DNA from 2 places in the Streptomyces sp. NPDC050806 genome. Region 2 is predicted to be linked to the other one. Evidence: riboswitches for the same ligand, from Rfam matches in the RefSeq annotation. Region 2 holds a riboswitch; the other holds the start of a gene.
The links. Region 2 has a riboswitch for S-adenosylmethionine ahead of ACZ6WH_RS11005 (aminotransferase class V-fold PLP-dependent enzyme). Riboswitches for the same ligand answer to the same signal wherever they lie in the genome.
Positions count from the first base shown of each region.

Region 1: another riboswitch for S-adenosylmethionine. It lies ahead of thrC (threonine synthase); the one in region 2 lies ahead of ACZ6WH_RS11005 (aminotransferase class V-fold PLP-dependent enzyme).

Region 1 covers NZ_JBVJIF010000007.1:121,784-128,669, reverse strand. Annotated here, with positions in the region: gene ACZ6WH_RS22715 (MoaD/ThiS family protein) at 1-42, opposite strand, end outside; gene thrC (threonine synthase) at 108-1,394, opposite strand; SAM riboswitch class I at 1,412-1,570, opposite strand; gene ACZ6WH_RS22705 (glucosyl-3-phosphoglycerate synthase) at 1,751-2,743, shown strand; gene ACZ6WH_RS22700 (alpha,alpha-trehalose-phosphate synthase (UDP-forming)) at 2,914-4,395, shown strand; gene otsB (trehalose-phosphatase) at 4,482-5,360, opposite strand; gene ACZ6WH_RS22690 (DUF3263 domain-containing protein) at 5,544-5,789, opposite strand; gene ACZ6WH_RS22685 (extracellular solute-binding protein) at 5,860-6,886, opposite strand, start outside.
Region 2 covers NZ_JBVJIF010000003.1:372,492-379,377, reverse strand. Annotated here, with positions in the region: gene qcrB (cytochrome bc1 complex cytochrome b subunit) at 1-996, shown strand, start outside; gene trpD (anthranilate phosphoribosyltransferase) at 1,185-2,249, shown strand; SAM riboswitch class IV at 2,395-2,511, shown strand; gene ACZ6WH_RS11005 (aminotransferase class V-fold PLP-dependent enzyme) at 2,720-4,123, shown strand; gene ACZ6WH_RS11000 (Lrp/AsnC family transcriptional regulator) at 4,187-4,468, opposite strand; gene ACZ6WH_RS10995 (rhomboid family intramembrane serine protease) at 4,465-5,214, opposite strand; gene ACZ6WH_RS10990 (hypothetical protein) at 5,405-5,644, shown strand; gene ACZ6WH_RS10985 (NYN domain-containing protein) at 5,666-6,886, shown strand, end outside.

The DNA of each region.
Region 1 (6,886 bases), on a different contig from region 2:
GTAGGTGCGGAGGATGGTGGGGATGCGGACGTTGACGCTCATGTTCTTCTGCCTTCCGGTTTCAGTGGCTACGGGTGCGAGGCGGCTCTCCGGCCGGGGGCCAGGGCTCAGCCGAGGCCGGCCTCGCGGAAGGAGTCCAGGCTCGGACGGATGGTCGCGGTCGGGCCGGTGGTCGGCGCGACGGCGTCCAGCGTCTTCAGGCCGTCGCCGGTGTTCAGGACGACGAGGGACTTGGCCGGGTCGATCTGCCCGTTCTCGATGAGCTTCTTGGTGACGCCGACGGTCACGCCGCCCGCGGTCTCCGCGAAGATGCCCTCGGTGCGGGCCAGCAGCTTGATCGCGTCCACGACCTGCTCGTCGTCGACGTCCTCGACGGCGCCGCCGGTGCGGCGGGCGATGTCGAGCACGTACGGGCCGTCCGCCGGGTTGCCGATGGCCAGCGACTTGGCGATGGTGTTCGGCTTCTGCGGGCGGACCACGTCGTGGCCGGCCTTGAAGGCGGTGGACACCGGCGAGCAGCCCTCGGCCTGGGCGCCGAAGATCTTGTACGGCTTGTCCTCGACCAGGCCGAGCTTGATCAGCTCCTTGAGCCCCTTGTCGATCTTCGTGAGCTGCGAGCCCGAGGCGATCGGGATGACCAGCTGGTCCGGCAGCTCCCAGCCGAGCTGCTCGCAGATCTCGTACGCGAGCGTCTTGGAACCCTCGCCGTAGTACGGGCGGAGGTTGACGTTCACGAAGCCCCAGCCCTCGCCCAGCGGGTCGCCGATGAGCTCGGAGCAGAAGCGGTTGACGTCGTCGTAGTTGCCCTCGATGCCGACGAGGTCACCGCCGTACACCGCGGCCATGACGACCTTGCCCGCCTCCAGGTCGTGCGGGATGAACACGCAGGAGCGGAAGCCGGCCCGGCGCGCCGCGGCGCCGACGGCACCGGCCAGGTTGCCGGTGGAGGAGCAGGACAGGGTGGTGAAGCCGAAGGCGCGGGCCGCCTCGACGGCGATGGCCACGACGCGGTCCTTGAAGGAGTGCGTCGGGTTGCCGGAGTCGTCCTTCACGTACAGGCCGCCGGTGACGCCCAGCTCGGCGGCGAGCCGGTCGGCCTTGACCAGCTTGGTGAAGCCCGGGTTGAGGTTGGGCTTGTCGGCCACGTCGGCGGGGACGGGCAGCAGCGGCGCGTACCGCCAGATGTTGTCGGGACCGGCCTCGATCTGCTTCTTCAGGCCCTCGGGGTCGCCGCTCGGCAGGTCGTAGGCCACTTCGAGCGGCCCGAAACATTCCTGACAGGCGAAGATCGGGCCCAGATCGAAGCGGGTACCGCACTCGCGGCAGGACAGCGCAGCGGCGGGGCCGAGGGAGACGGCGGAAGTGGTGGTGCTTTCAGAAGCTTGCACAGCCATGGAGGCGAGGCCCTTTCTCCTCATCTTCCTCACGACGCATCTCGCCGTGAGACGGATTTGGCACCTTCCCTAGCCGGGAGCCTCGCGCGCGGGACGTCAGTGTCCTGGCGGCAAGACCGGCTGGAGGGTTGCCGGGGCTTCAACGGGCCGTATCCCTCTGCCCCTCTGGATGAGCGGTATGGCCTGCATACGAAACACAGGCGTTTGTTCAGCGGTGACCCCGGCATGCGGTGGTCATCCGCGTTGTTCAAGACTGTAACCGAAGGGGTGGATGGTTGAGATAGCCGTCCGAACCGCGAGATGGCTCACACCGCGTAGCAAGATGGCCCACACGCGTAGCAAAAGGAGACGGATACGTGCTGGAAGAGGTGGAGCGCTGGCTGGCCGGCCGCTCCTGGTCCGCCGCCGACCGACCGCTCGACCAGCTGTTGGCAGCGAAAGGGCGCACGGGGCAGACGGTCAGCGTAGTGCTGCCCGCGCTCGACGAGGAAGCCACGGTCGGCACGATCGTGGAGATCATCCGTCGTGACCTGATGTCCGACGCGATGCCGCTGGTCGATGAGCTGATCGTGGTGGATTCCGGCTCCACCGACCGCACCTCCGAGGTCGCCGCCGCGGCCGGCGCCCGGGTCGTGCACCGCGACGCGATCCTGCCGCGGCTGGCGACGGTGCCCGGCAAGGGCGAGGTGCTCTGGCGCTCGCTGCTGGCCACCAGCGGCGACATCGTCTGCTTCGTCGACGCCGACCTGCGCGAGTTCTCCGCCGACTTCGTGTCCGGGATCGTCGGGCCGCTGCTGACCGACCCGCAGGTGCAGTTCGTGAAGGCGATGTACGACCGGCCGCTGGGCGACGCCGTCGGCGGCGCCGGGGCGGGCCGGGACGGTCGTCGTGCCGGCGGCGAGCAGGGCGGGCGGGTGACCGAGCTGGTGGCCCGCCCGCTGCTCAATCTGCACTGGCCGCAGCTGGCCGGTTTCGTCCAGCCGCTCGGCGGCGAGTACGCGGCCCGGCGCTCGCTCCTGGAGCGGCTGCCCTTCCCCGTGGGATACGGCGTCGAGCTGGGCCTGCTGGTCGACGCGCTGCACACGGTCGGCCTGGACGCGCTGGCGCAGGTGGACGTGGGGGTGCGCCGGCACCGGCACCAGGACGGGCAGGCCCTGGGGCGGATGGCCGCGGCGATCTACCGCACCGCCCAGCTGCGGCTGGCGCGCGGCCACCTCGTACGGCCCCGGCTCACCCAGTTCGACCGGGGTGCGGAGGGCGGCTTCGTGCCGCGTACGACCGCGGTGGACACCGAGGAGCGGCCGCCGATGCGCGGCATACCGGAGTACGCGGAGCGGCGGGCGGCCTGAGGCCGGGGCGCGGCGGGCGGTACGGGCCCCGAGGAGCCGCGGGGATCCGGTGCGCCGGGGGCCGTCCGCGCGCTCGTGCGGGCCGCGCGCGGCGCCCGACGTGCGGCTGCGCCCGCGATGTGCTGCGGGCCGTACGTTTGAGCGGATCTGTGGCGGGTTAGTTCATCGGCATGGTCTCCTCCAGCTCAGGTGCCCAGGTTCTCGTCGCGTCCAACCGCGGCCCGGTCTCCTACGCCCTGGGCGCGGACGGCGCGCTCACTTCCCGGCGCGGCGGTGGCGGACTGGTCTCGGGCCTGTCCGCGATCGGCTCGGACGCCGGAGCCGTGTGGGTGTGCGCGGCGCTCGGCGACGGCGACCGCGAGGCGGCCCGGCGGGCCGCCTCCGGTGCCGGACTGCTGGACCCGGCCGACACCGGCGGACAGCAGGTCCGGATGCTGGACATCCCGCCCGAGGTGTTCTCCGACGCGTACAACGGCATCGCCAACTCCGTGCTGTGGTTCGTCCACCACCTGCTGTACCAGACGCCGCTGGAGCCGGCGTTCGACGCGGATTTCCGCGGCCAGTGGGCGGCCTACGAGGCGTACAACACCGCCTTCGCCGACGCGCTCGCCGAGGCCGCGGCGCCGGGCGCCGCCGTCCTCGTGCAGGACTACCACCTCACGCTGGTGCCGGGCCTGCTCCGCGAGCGCCGCCCCGACCTGCGCATCGGCCACTTCTCGCACACCCCGTGGGCGCCGCCGGACTACTTCCGGCTGCTGCCGGACGATGTGGCGGCCCAGGTGCTGCGTGGCGTCCTGGGCGGCGACCGGGCGGCGTTCCTGACCCGCCGCTGGGCCGAGGCGTTCGCCGAGTGCTGCGCGGCCGTGCTGGGCGCCGAGGTGGCGCGGGACGGGGAGGCCGGGCTGCGCGTCACGCACGAGGGCCGGACCACCCGGCTCGGCGTGCACGGCCTGGGCGCCGACGCGGACTTCCTGCGCGACCGGTCCCGGCAGCCGGACGTCGACGACCGGCTGGCGGACCTGCGCGAGCAGATCGGCACCGGCGAGGACGGCGCGCCGCGGAAGACGATCGTGCGGGTGGACCGCACGGAGCTGTCGAAGAACATCGTGCGCGGGCTGCGGGCGTACCGGCGGCTGCTGGCCGACCGGCCCGAGTGGCGCGGCCGGGTCGTCCACATAGCGTTCGCCTACCCCTCGCGGCAGGACCTGGCGGTGTACCGGGAGTACACCGAGGAGGTCGCGCGGCTGGCCGGGGAGATCAACGACGAGTTCGGCACGGCCGGCTGGCTGCCGGTCGTGCTGCATGTGAAGGACGACTTCGCGCGTTCCCTGGCGGCCTACCGGCTCGCCGACGTCGCGCTGGTCAACCCCATCCGCGACGGCATGAACCTGGTCGCCAAGGAGGTGCCGGTGGTCTCGGAGGCGGGCTGCGCGCTGGTGCTCTCCCGGGAGGCCGGGGCCTGTGCTGAGCTGGCGGACGACGCGCTGGTGGTCAATCCGTACGACATCGAGGCGACGGCCGGCGCGCTGCACGAGGCGTTGACGATGCCCCAGGACGAGCGCGCGGAACGTTCGAAGCGGCTGGCCATGGCGGCGACGGCGCTGCCGCCCGCGCAGTGGTTTTTGGACCAGCTCCGGGCCCTGCGGGGCTGAGGCCGACCGGGTTCCGGGCTGCCCCGGACAGTGCTTTTGCCGGCTGCCCCGCCGTCGTGGTCGCTCGCGCAGTTCCCCGCGCCCCTTCAGGGCGCGGGCTTCGCCGCCTCCGCGAGGGCCGTCAGCAGCTGCACCACCCCGGCCGGGCCCGGTACGACCAGGTCGGCGCGGTCGGCCAGTTCCTCGGCGCCCTCGCCGACCGTCGCCGAGCTGCACACCAGCACCCCGGGCTGTCCCTGGTCGCGGAGCGCGTCGACGGCGGCGTACGCGGCCAGGTCGCCGAGGTCGTCCCCGGCGTAGAGGACCGCGCCCGCCGCCACCTCCCGCAGGTACGACGTGAGCGCCACGCCCTTGTCGACGCCGGGCGGGCGCAGCTCCAGGACGAAGCGGCCGGGCTCGACGATCAGACCGTGCCGCCCGGCGAGGTCGGCCAGCGGCGCGCGCAGCGCCTCAAAGGTGCCCTGCGGGTCAGGGGTGCGGCGGGTGTGCACGGCGACGGCCCGGCCGCCCTTGGTCTCGATGGCGTCCTCGACGGGCGCGTCCCGCCAGGCACCGGTGCCCGCCAGCAGGCCGGGCAGCTCGGCGGCCGCGGCGGCGACGCCGGGCGGCGGCGCGGGCGCGTCGATCCGGCCGGTGGCGGCGTCCCAGCGCTCCGCGCCGTAGTGCCCGAGGACGACGAGGTGGTCCAGGCCGTCCGCCGCGGCGAAACCGCCGAGCCGTACGGCGGTCTCCGCCGGCCGGCCGGTGATCACCACGACGGCGCGCAGCAGCGGCGCGAGGCGGGCGAGGGCCGGAACGACGCCGGGGTGCGCGCGGGCCTGTTCGGGGTCGGGGACGATGTCGGCGAGGGTGCCGTCGAAGTCGAGCGCGACGACGGCTTCGGCGGGCCGGGCGAGGAGGGTGGCCAGGCCCGCGCGGCCCGCTTCGGACACCGGCTGCGCGAGGAGGTTCTCGGGGCTGCCCATGGGGCCGAGCCTATCGGTGGGCCGGGGCGCGCGGAGGGCGTACGGAGATCTTGAGCGCCGGACACGGCGCGGGCTCAGCGACGTGCGCACCGGAGACGCGTCCCCACCCACTACTCAACGACGCGCCCGCCGCTCCTCTCGGACTCGGCGCAGCTGCGGACCGGCCGGGGCACTCGGCGTCCGTCATCGACGCGCCCGCCGCTCCTCCCGCACCCGGCGCAGCCGATTCACCGTCACGGGGTCGTGGGCGAGCGCGCGCGGGTCGTCCAGGAGGGCGTTGAGCAGCTGGTAGTAGCGGGTCGGCGAGATGCCGAGCCGCTCGCGCACGGCGCGCTCCTTGGCGCCGGGGCCGGGCCAGGAGCGGCGCTCCACGGCGAGCACGGCCTCGTCGCGCGCTGACAGCTGCTCGGACGGCGATTCGGACACCACACGACCACGATAGCCCCGCGGTACGACATCCCTACTGATCACCCGGGCGGGCGGCGCCGGCCGTCCGTCGTCAGCGGGTCGCGCTGTCCGCCTCGTTCGCGGTGTTCTCGATGTCGGTGAGGACCTGCTGCGGGTCGCCGTCGCTGCCGACCGCGCCGCCCATCTTGGCCTTGACGGTCTTGCTGACGAGGGGCCAGGAGGTCTTGTCGGCGGGGTAGAACTCCGCGTCCGGCAGCTGCGTGAGGAAGCCGTGCAGCTTCTTGTACTTGTCCTCGGCGAGCATGTCCTGGGAGGCGGAGACGGTGACCGGGAGGAGGCCGTAGTCGCCGGAGAACTTCAGGACGTTGCCCTTGTCGTAGACGAAGTCGAGGAACTTGCCGATCTCGGCGCGGTGCCCGTGCTGCTTGAAGCCCATCATCCAGTCGGCGACGCCCATGGTGGACTTGGCGGGGCCGTTGATGCCGGGGAGTGCGACGGTGCCGTAGTCGACGCCCTTGGCCTTGGCCTGCTGCATGAGGGTGGGGTGGCCGTTGAGCATGCCCACCTTGCCGTCGGCGAAGGCGTCGAAGCCGGCCTGGCGGTTGAGCTTCGCGGGGTCGCCGCCGGTCAGGCCGGGAGTGACGAGGTTGTCCTTGACCCACTTGAACGTGCGGACGTTCTGCCGCGAGTCGATCGTGTACTTGCCTATGGAGTCGGTGTAGCCGCCGCCTCCGCTCAGCATCCAGATCATCGTCTCGGCCTGGGTCTCCTCGGGGCCGAGCGGCAGCGCGAACGGCGTCTTCACGCCCGCGTCCTTCAGGAGCTGCGCGTCCTGCTTGATGTCGGACCAGGTCTTGGGCGGGTCGGCGATGCCGGCCTGGGCGAAGAGCTTCTTGTTGTAGAAGAGGCGGCGGGTGCTGGCTCCGAAGGGCAGGCCGTACTGGACGCGGTGGTACTCGCCGGCGTCGGCAAGGCCGGGCGTGAAGTCCGCCTGGGTGCTGATGGAGAGCAGGTCGTCGGCGCTGTAGAGCTTGCCCTCGGCGGCGTAGTCGGCGTAGGCGCCGATCTGGGCCATGTCGGGGGCGTTGCCGGCCTCGACCCGCTTCGCGACCTCCTTG
Region 2 (6,886 bases):
TTCTCGGTGCACGTGCTGCTGCTGCCGGGCATCATGCTCGGCCTGCTGGTGGCGCACCTGATCCTGGTCTTCTACCACAAGCACACCCAGTTCCCGGGTGCCGGCAAGACGGAGAAGAACGTCGTCGGCATGCCGCTGCTGCCGGTCTACATGGCCAAGGCCGGAGGCTTCTTCTTCCTGGTCTTCGGTGTGATCTCGGTGATCGCCGCGATCGCGAGCATCAACCCGGTGTGGGCCATCGGCCCGTACCGCCCGGACCAGGTGTCCACCGGCGCCCAGCCCGACTGGTACATGGGCTTCGCCGAGGGTCTGGTCCGTGTCATGCCCGGCTGGGAGTGGGACATCGCCGGTCACTACACCGTCAACTTCGGTGTGCTGATCCCGATCATCATCTTCCCGCTGGTCCTGGCGGCCATCGCGGTCTACCCGTTCATCGAGTCCTGGGTCACCGGCGACAAGCGTGAGCACCACCTGCTGGACCGTCCGCGCAACGCCCCGACCCGCACCGGCTTCGGTGTGGCCTGGCTGATCGCGTACTTCGTCATGCTGATCGGTGGCGGTAACGACCTGTGGGCCACGCACTTCCACCTGTCGATCAACTCGATCACCTGGTTCGTCCGGATCGCGTTCTTCGTCGGGCCGGTGCTCGGCTTCATCGCGACCAAGCGGATCTGCATGGGCCTGCAGCGGCGCGACCGCGACAAGGTGCTGCACGGACGGGAGTCCGGCATCATCAAGCGGCTGCCGCACGGTGAGTTCATCGAGGTGCACGAGCCGCTCGGCCAGGAGCAGCTGCACGCCCTCACCTCGCACGAGCAGCCCAAGCCGCTCGAACTCGGCCCCGAGGTCGACGAGAACGGTGTCAAGCGCAAGATCCCGCGCTCGCAGAAGCTGCGCGCCAAGCTCTCCAAGAGCTACTACGGCGAGGACAACGTCATTCCGAAGCCGACGGTGGAGGAGTACGAGGAGATCACCAGCGGCCACGGCCACCACTGATCTCCGCGGGGGAGCGGTGTCCGCACCGTGACCCCGAGCACGTAGCAGAGAACGCCACCCAGAGGGCCCCGTCCGTTCCCCAAGCTCTTAAGGAGCAGGGGAGACCCCTATCGGACGGGGCCCTCCGGCGTACCGCGGGCCCGATAGGCTCGCCATGAAGCAGTTGACATGAACCAGGAGTGTGGACCATGAACGTTGTGACCCCGGATGACGGCGGCAGCGTGGCGGCCCGCACCTGGCCGGGCGTGCTGAACGCCCTCCTGGAAGGCCGTGACCTCTCCGCCGACTCCACCGAGTGGGCGATGGACCGGATGATGCGCGGCGAGGCCAGCGACGCGCAGATCGCCGGCTTCGCGGTGGCGCTGCGGGCCAAGGGTGAGACCGTCGCGGAGATCTCCGGACTGGTCCGCGCCATGTACGAGCACGCCAACCTCATCGAGGTACCGGGGCCCGGCGTGGACATCGTCGGCACCGGCGGCGACGGCGCCAAGACCGTCAACATCTCCACGATGTCCTCGATCGTGGTGGCCGGCGCGGGCGCGAAGGTCGTCAAGCACGGCAACCGCGCCGCGTCCTCCGCCAGTGGCGCCTCCGACGTCCTGGAGAAGCTGGGCGTGAACCTGGACCTGACCCCGCGCCGGGTGGTGGAGGTCGCCGAGGAGGCGGGCATCACCTTCTGCTTCGCGGTGAAGTTCCACCCGGCGCTGCGGCACGTGGGCGCCGCGCGCGGCCAGCTGGGCATCCGGACCGTCTTCAACTTCCTCGGCCCGCTCACCAACCCGGCCCGGGTCCGGGCCCAGGCGGTCGGCGTGGCCGACGCCAGGATGGCGCCCATCGTGGCCGGCGTCTTCGCCGAGCGCGGCCACTCCTCGCTGGTCTTCCGCGGTGACGACGGCCTCGACGAACTGACGACGACGACCACCTCCCGGGTCTGGGTGGTGCGCGACGGCGCGGTCCGCGAGGAGTCCTTCGACCCGCGCGACGTCGGCCTCGAACTGGTCCCCGTGGAGGCGCTGCGGGGCGCGGACGCCTCCTACAACGCGGACGTCGCGCGCCGCCTCCTGGCCGGCGAGCGGGGCCCCGTACGGGACGCGGTCCTGCTGAACTCCGCGGCGGCGCTGGTCGCCCTGGAGCCGACGGAGGCGCCCCTGAACGACCAGATCGCGGCGGGCATCGCGCGCGCCGCGGAGTCGATCGACTCGGGGAGGGCTCAGGGCGTCCTGGCCCGCTGGGCGGCCGCCACGCAGGCGTAGCTCAGGGGCGCGGGGAACCGCGCGACCAGCCACAGCGGCGCCGCGCCCGGCATCCGAGCGATCAACCCTCCCCGGATGCCGGGGGTGGCGTCCGCCATACGGACACCTCTTGCAGCGCCACGATCATGTGGCATGATTCTCGGCAGGTCACGAGCGACAGCGAATAGGCCCCGGCCCGCTGTCCGGCAACCCTCCGTCCGTGGCGGGGTGCCCCGGGTGATGACCAGGCCGCAGGCAGCAAGGCCCGCGGCAAGCGCGGATCCCTCGCCAGGGATCCTGGTTATCGAGGGAGCCTTTCCGTGATGCAGCGAATGCGATAGGGCCGGTCGGCCCCTTTCTCCGAACACCCCGCCCGAGGCGCCCCCCTTTTTCCGTGTGCGCGGCGCCCGCGGGTTTCTTCCACGCCCCGTGCGTGTCATTCGACTGCTCCGTACGTCTCGTACGGTTCTACGCCTCCGGGAGACTCCGCCATGTCCGTGCGCCCTGACACCGCCACCACCGCCGACGCCGACCCCGCCTGCGCCACCGCCGCGCCGCTCCCTGTGCTCGGCCGCGACGTGAGCGTCCCGCTCGTCACCGGCGGCGAGGTCACCTACGCCGCGCTGGACTACGCGGCCAGCGCCCCGGCGCTCCAGCGGGTGTGGGACGACGTGGCCGCGTACGCGCCGTACTACGGGAGCGTCCACCGCGGCGCCGGGTACCTCTCCCAGCTCTCCACCGACCTCTTCGAGAACAGCCGGCAGACCGTCGCGGAGTTCCTGGGGTGCCGGGAGGCGGACCAGGTGGTCTTCACCCGGTCCACCACCGACTCGCTCAACCTGCTGGCGGGCGTGCTTCCCGCGGACACCCGGGTGTTCGTCTTCGAGACCGAGCACCACGCCTCGCTGCTGCCCTGGGAGCAGCGGGACGACCTGACCGTCACCTACCTCGACGCCCCCCACACCCCGCAGCAGGCGGTCGACACGCTGGAGAGGGCGCTCGCCCACCGCGAGCCCTACGGCCCGGCGCTGGTGTGCGTGACGGGCGCGTCGAACGTGACCGGCGAGCTGTGGCCGGTGCGCGAACTGGCGGCCGCGGCGCACGCGCACGGCGCGCGGATCGTCCTGGACGCCGCTCAGCTCGCCCCGCACCACCCCGTCGACATCGCCGACCTGGACGTGGACTGGATCGCCTTCTCCGGTCACAAGCTCTACGCGCCCTTCGGCGCCGGCGTGCTGGCCGGGCGTGCCGACTGGCTGCAGGCGGCCGAGCCGTACCTGGCCGGCGGCGGCGCCAGCCGGACGGTCGCCCGCCGCGAGGACGGGGGCGTGGCGGTCGAGTGGCACACCACCGCGGCGCGTCACGAGGCCGGCTCCCCGAACGTGATCGGCGTCTACGCGATCGCCTCCGCCTGCAAGGCGCTGACCGAGGCGGGCTTCGACGCGCTGGTCGCCCGCGAGCGGGAGCTGATCGCGAAGGTGCGGACCGGGCTGGCCGAGGTGGACCAGGTGAAGGTGCTCTCGCTCTTCGGCGACGAGGCCGACCGGGTGGGCGTGCTGTCCTTCGTCGTCGAGGGCTGGAACAGCTCGCACTTCGCGGCCGCGCTGTCCGCGGAGTACGGCATCGGCGTACGGGACGGGCTCTTCTGCGCCCACCCGCTGGTGCGGACTCTCCTGGGCAGCGACCCGCAGGACCCGGGGGCCTGCGGTGCACCCGAAGGGGCGCCGGGGGAGCGGTCGCTGAACGCCATCCGGGTGAGCTTCGGGGCCGGGACGCCCGACGAGCACGTGGAGCGGTTCGTACGCGCGGTCAAGGAGCTGGTGACCGACGGCGCGCGGTGGTCCTACCGGACCGAGGAGGGGCGCTGCGTGCCGGATCGCGGCGCGGCGGTCTGAGACCGCGGATGACGGACGGCGGGGTCCCTGCGGGGCCCCGCCGCTGCGTTGCGCCTCGTGGCGTCAGGCGTCCAGCCCGATCGCGAACGCCGCCTCCAGGTCGTGCTGGGAGTACGTACGGAACGCGATGTGCGTCTCGGTGGAGGCGACTCCGGGGACCTTGCTGATCCGGCCGGGGATGACGTCGGCCAGCTCGTCGTGGTCGGCCACCCGGACCATCGCGATCAGGTCGTGCGCGCCGGTGACCGAGTAGACCTCGCTGACGCCGTCGAGGGCCGCGATCTTCTCGGCGATCTCCGGGATCTGGTCCACGCTGGTCTTGATGAGCACGATCGAAGTGATCACGGTTGGCTCTCTCCCTCGGTCGGCCGTTCTGTGGGCCCCACCCTACCGGGGAGCCCCGGCACGGCCTGCGGTGGAGCGTCCGGTGCGCGGAACCGCACCCAGGCGTAGACGAGCCCCAGCAGGAACCCCACGACGTGGGCCAGATAGGCGACGCCGGGCCCGTTGACCGCGCGCTGTGCCGCCAGCCACTGGAGCACGAACCAGAAGATCAGTACGGCCCAGGCCGGGAAGCGCAGCGGCAGGAAGAAGAGGAACGGGAAGAGGCTGGTCACCCGCGCGCGGGGAAAGAGGTAGAGGAAGGCGCCGAGCACGCCGGAGATCGATCCGGAGGCGCCGACCAGGGTCTGGCCCGACTCGGCGTGCGCCGCCGCGTAGCCCAGCAGGGCCACGTAACCGGTCAGGACGTAGAAGACCAGGAAGTGCAGCCGGCCCATCCTGGCCTCGGCCATGCCCCCGAAGACGTAGAGGAAGAGCATGTTGCCCAGCAGGTGCAGCCAGCTGCCGTGCACGAAGAGCGCGGTGAGCGGGGTGAGCAGCGCCTTCGGGTCGCCGCTCCACAGATCGCGCGGGATGACGCCCCAACGGGCGAAGTACGCGCTCTGCGCCTGGAGGAGCGACTCACCCGTGCCGTGTATCCCGTTGAGCCCCGATGCCGGGCCGATGACGAAGACGACGCAGCAGATGCCGATCAGGACGTTGGTCATACGGGAGAACACGGTCCGCGGGGACGGGATCGAGGCCGACATGAAGTGATCATGCCGTAATGACCACAAAGGGGACAGAGTGCCTCGCCGTGTTCCGGCAGCCGGGCACGGACGGCGCCGGGCCGCCGCCAGGCCGTAGGGTTACGGGCAGTACTTTCCGTACTTCCGCAGTTCGACGGCGCACCGCGTGAACCCGCACAACCGCACGAGCTTGACGAAAGAGGACGACACAATGGCTGTTCCCCTGCCGACGGCCGAAACCCGGTGGCGCTGCACCCTGTGCGGCAACCTCACGCGTTTCGACGTGACCCGCCAGTCCAAGGTGGTGGAGTACGTCCACCTCGACCTGGCCGGTGAGCCCAAGGTCGAGGAGCGCGAGGTGCTCAGTGAGAGCATCGAGTCCGTCCGCTGCCGCTGGTGCAACGCGGTCGACCAGATCGAGCTGGTGGACCGGCCCGGCGCGGACGCCTGAGATCGGAGCGGTGCAGCAGTGGTGGAGCGTCCAGCAGGGCATGAGGGGGAAGAGCGCGACCCGGAGGCCGGTGCGGCCGACGAAGTGCTCGACCGGCCCCTGCCCGAGGGCGTGCGGCGCCGTGTCGTGGCGCTCACCGCGGAGTCCTTCGGCGGTCTGACGGTCGCCGAACTTCCGCCGCCGCTGCGCCAGTACGCGCGGTTCACGCCGTCCCGGCGGCTGAAGTTCGCGGGCAACGCTATGGCCGCCGCGCTGGAGAGCGACCCCGTCTTCCGGCAACGGATCGCGGCCCGGCTCCGCGAGACCCAGCAGGAACTGGCCGACGCCCTCCAGCAGGGCACCCCGCCCGCCGCCGCCGACCCGCAGGATGTCGCGGCGGCGGCGTACGTGCTGCGCCCGCCGGGCTGGGCGAAGCTGGTCGCCGCGGCGGGCGAGGAGGTCCGGCGCGCCGACGAGCAGCGGGCCGACGAGGAGACCGAGCGGGAGCTCGCCCGGCTGCGGGAGGAGCTGGCCGAGGCGCGGGCGGCATCCCGCGCCGAGGCCGACAAGGCCAGAGGCGACCTCGAAGCGGCCCGCAAGGAGAACGACGCGCTCCAGCGCAAGCTGCGCAGCGCGCTCAGCGACGTCAAGCGCGCCCAGGCCGCGGCGCGCAAGGCGGATGCCGAGACCGAGTCGCTGCGCTCGGCGGCGGCCACGGAGAAGGCGGTCACCGACAGTGAGACACGGCGGCTGAAGGCCCGGGTCGCGGAGGCGGAGGCGGCGCTCGAAGCCGGCCGCCGCGCCGCGCGCGAGGGGCGCAGCGTGGAGGACATGCGCCTGCGACTGCTTCTGGACACCGTGCTGGACGCGGCCCAGGGACTGCGCAGAGAGCTGGCGCTGCCGCCCGCCAACGTCCACCCCGCCGACACCGTGGACGCGGTGGAGCCGGGCCGGATGACACCCAAGGACGTCGCCACCCGCGCGCTGTCCGAGACGGACCCGGCGCTGCTCGACCAGCTCCTGGCGCTGCCGCAGGCCCATCTGGTGGTGGACGGCTACAACGTCACCAAGACCGGCTATCCGACGATGCCGCTCGACAAGCAGCGGCTGCGGCTGCTGGGCGGACTGGCCGTGCTCGCCGCGCAGACCGGCGCGGAGATGACGTGTGTCTTCGACGGCGCCGAGCTGGCCGCACCGGTACTCCTCGCCCCACCTCGGGGCGTTCGGGTTCTTTTCAGCAAACCGGGCGTAACGGCCGATGAG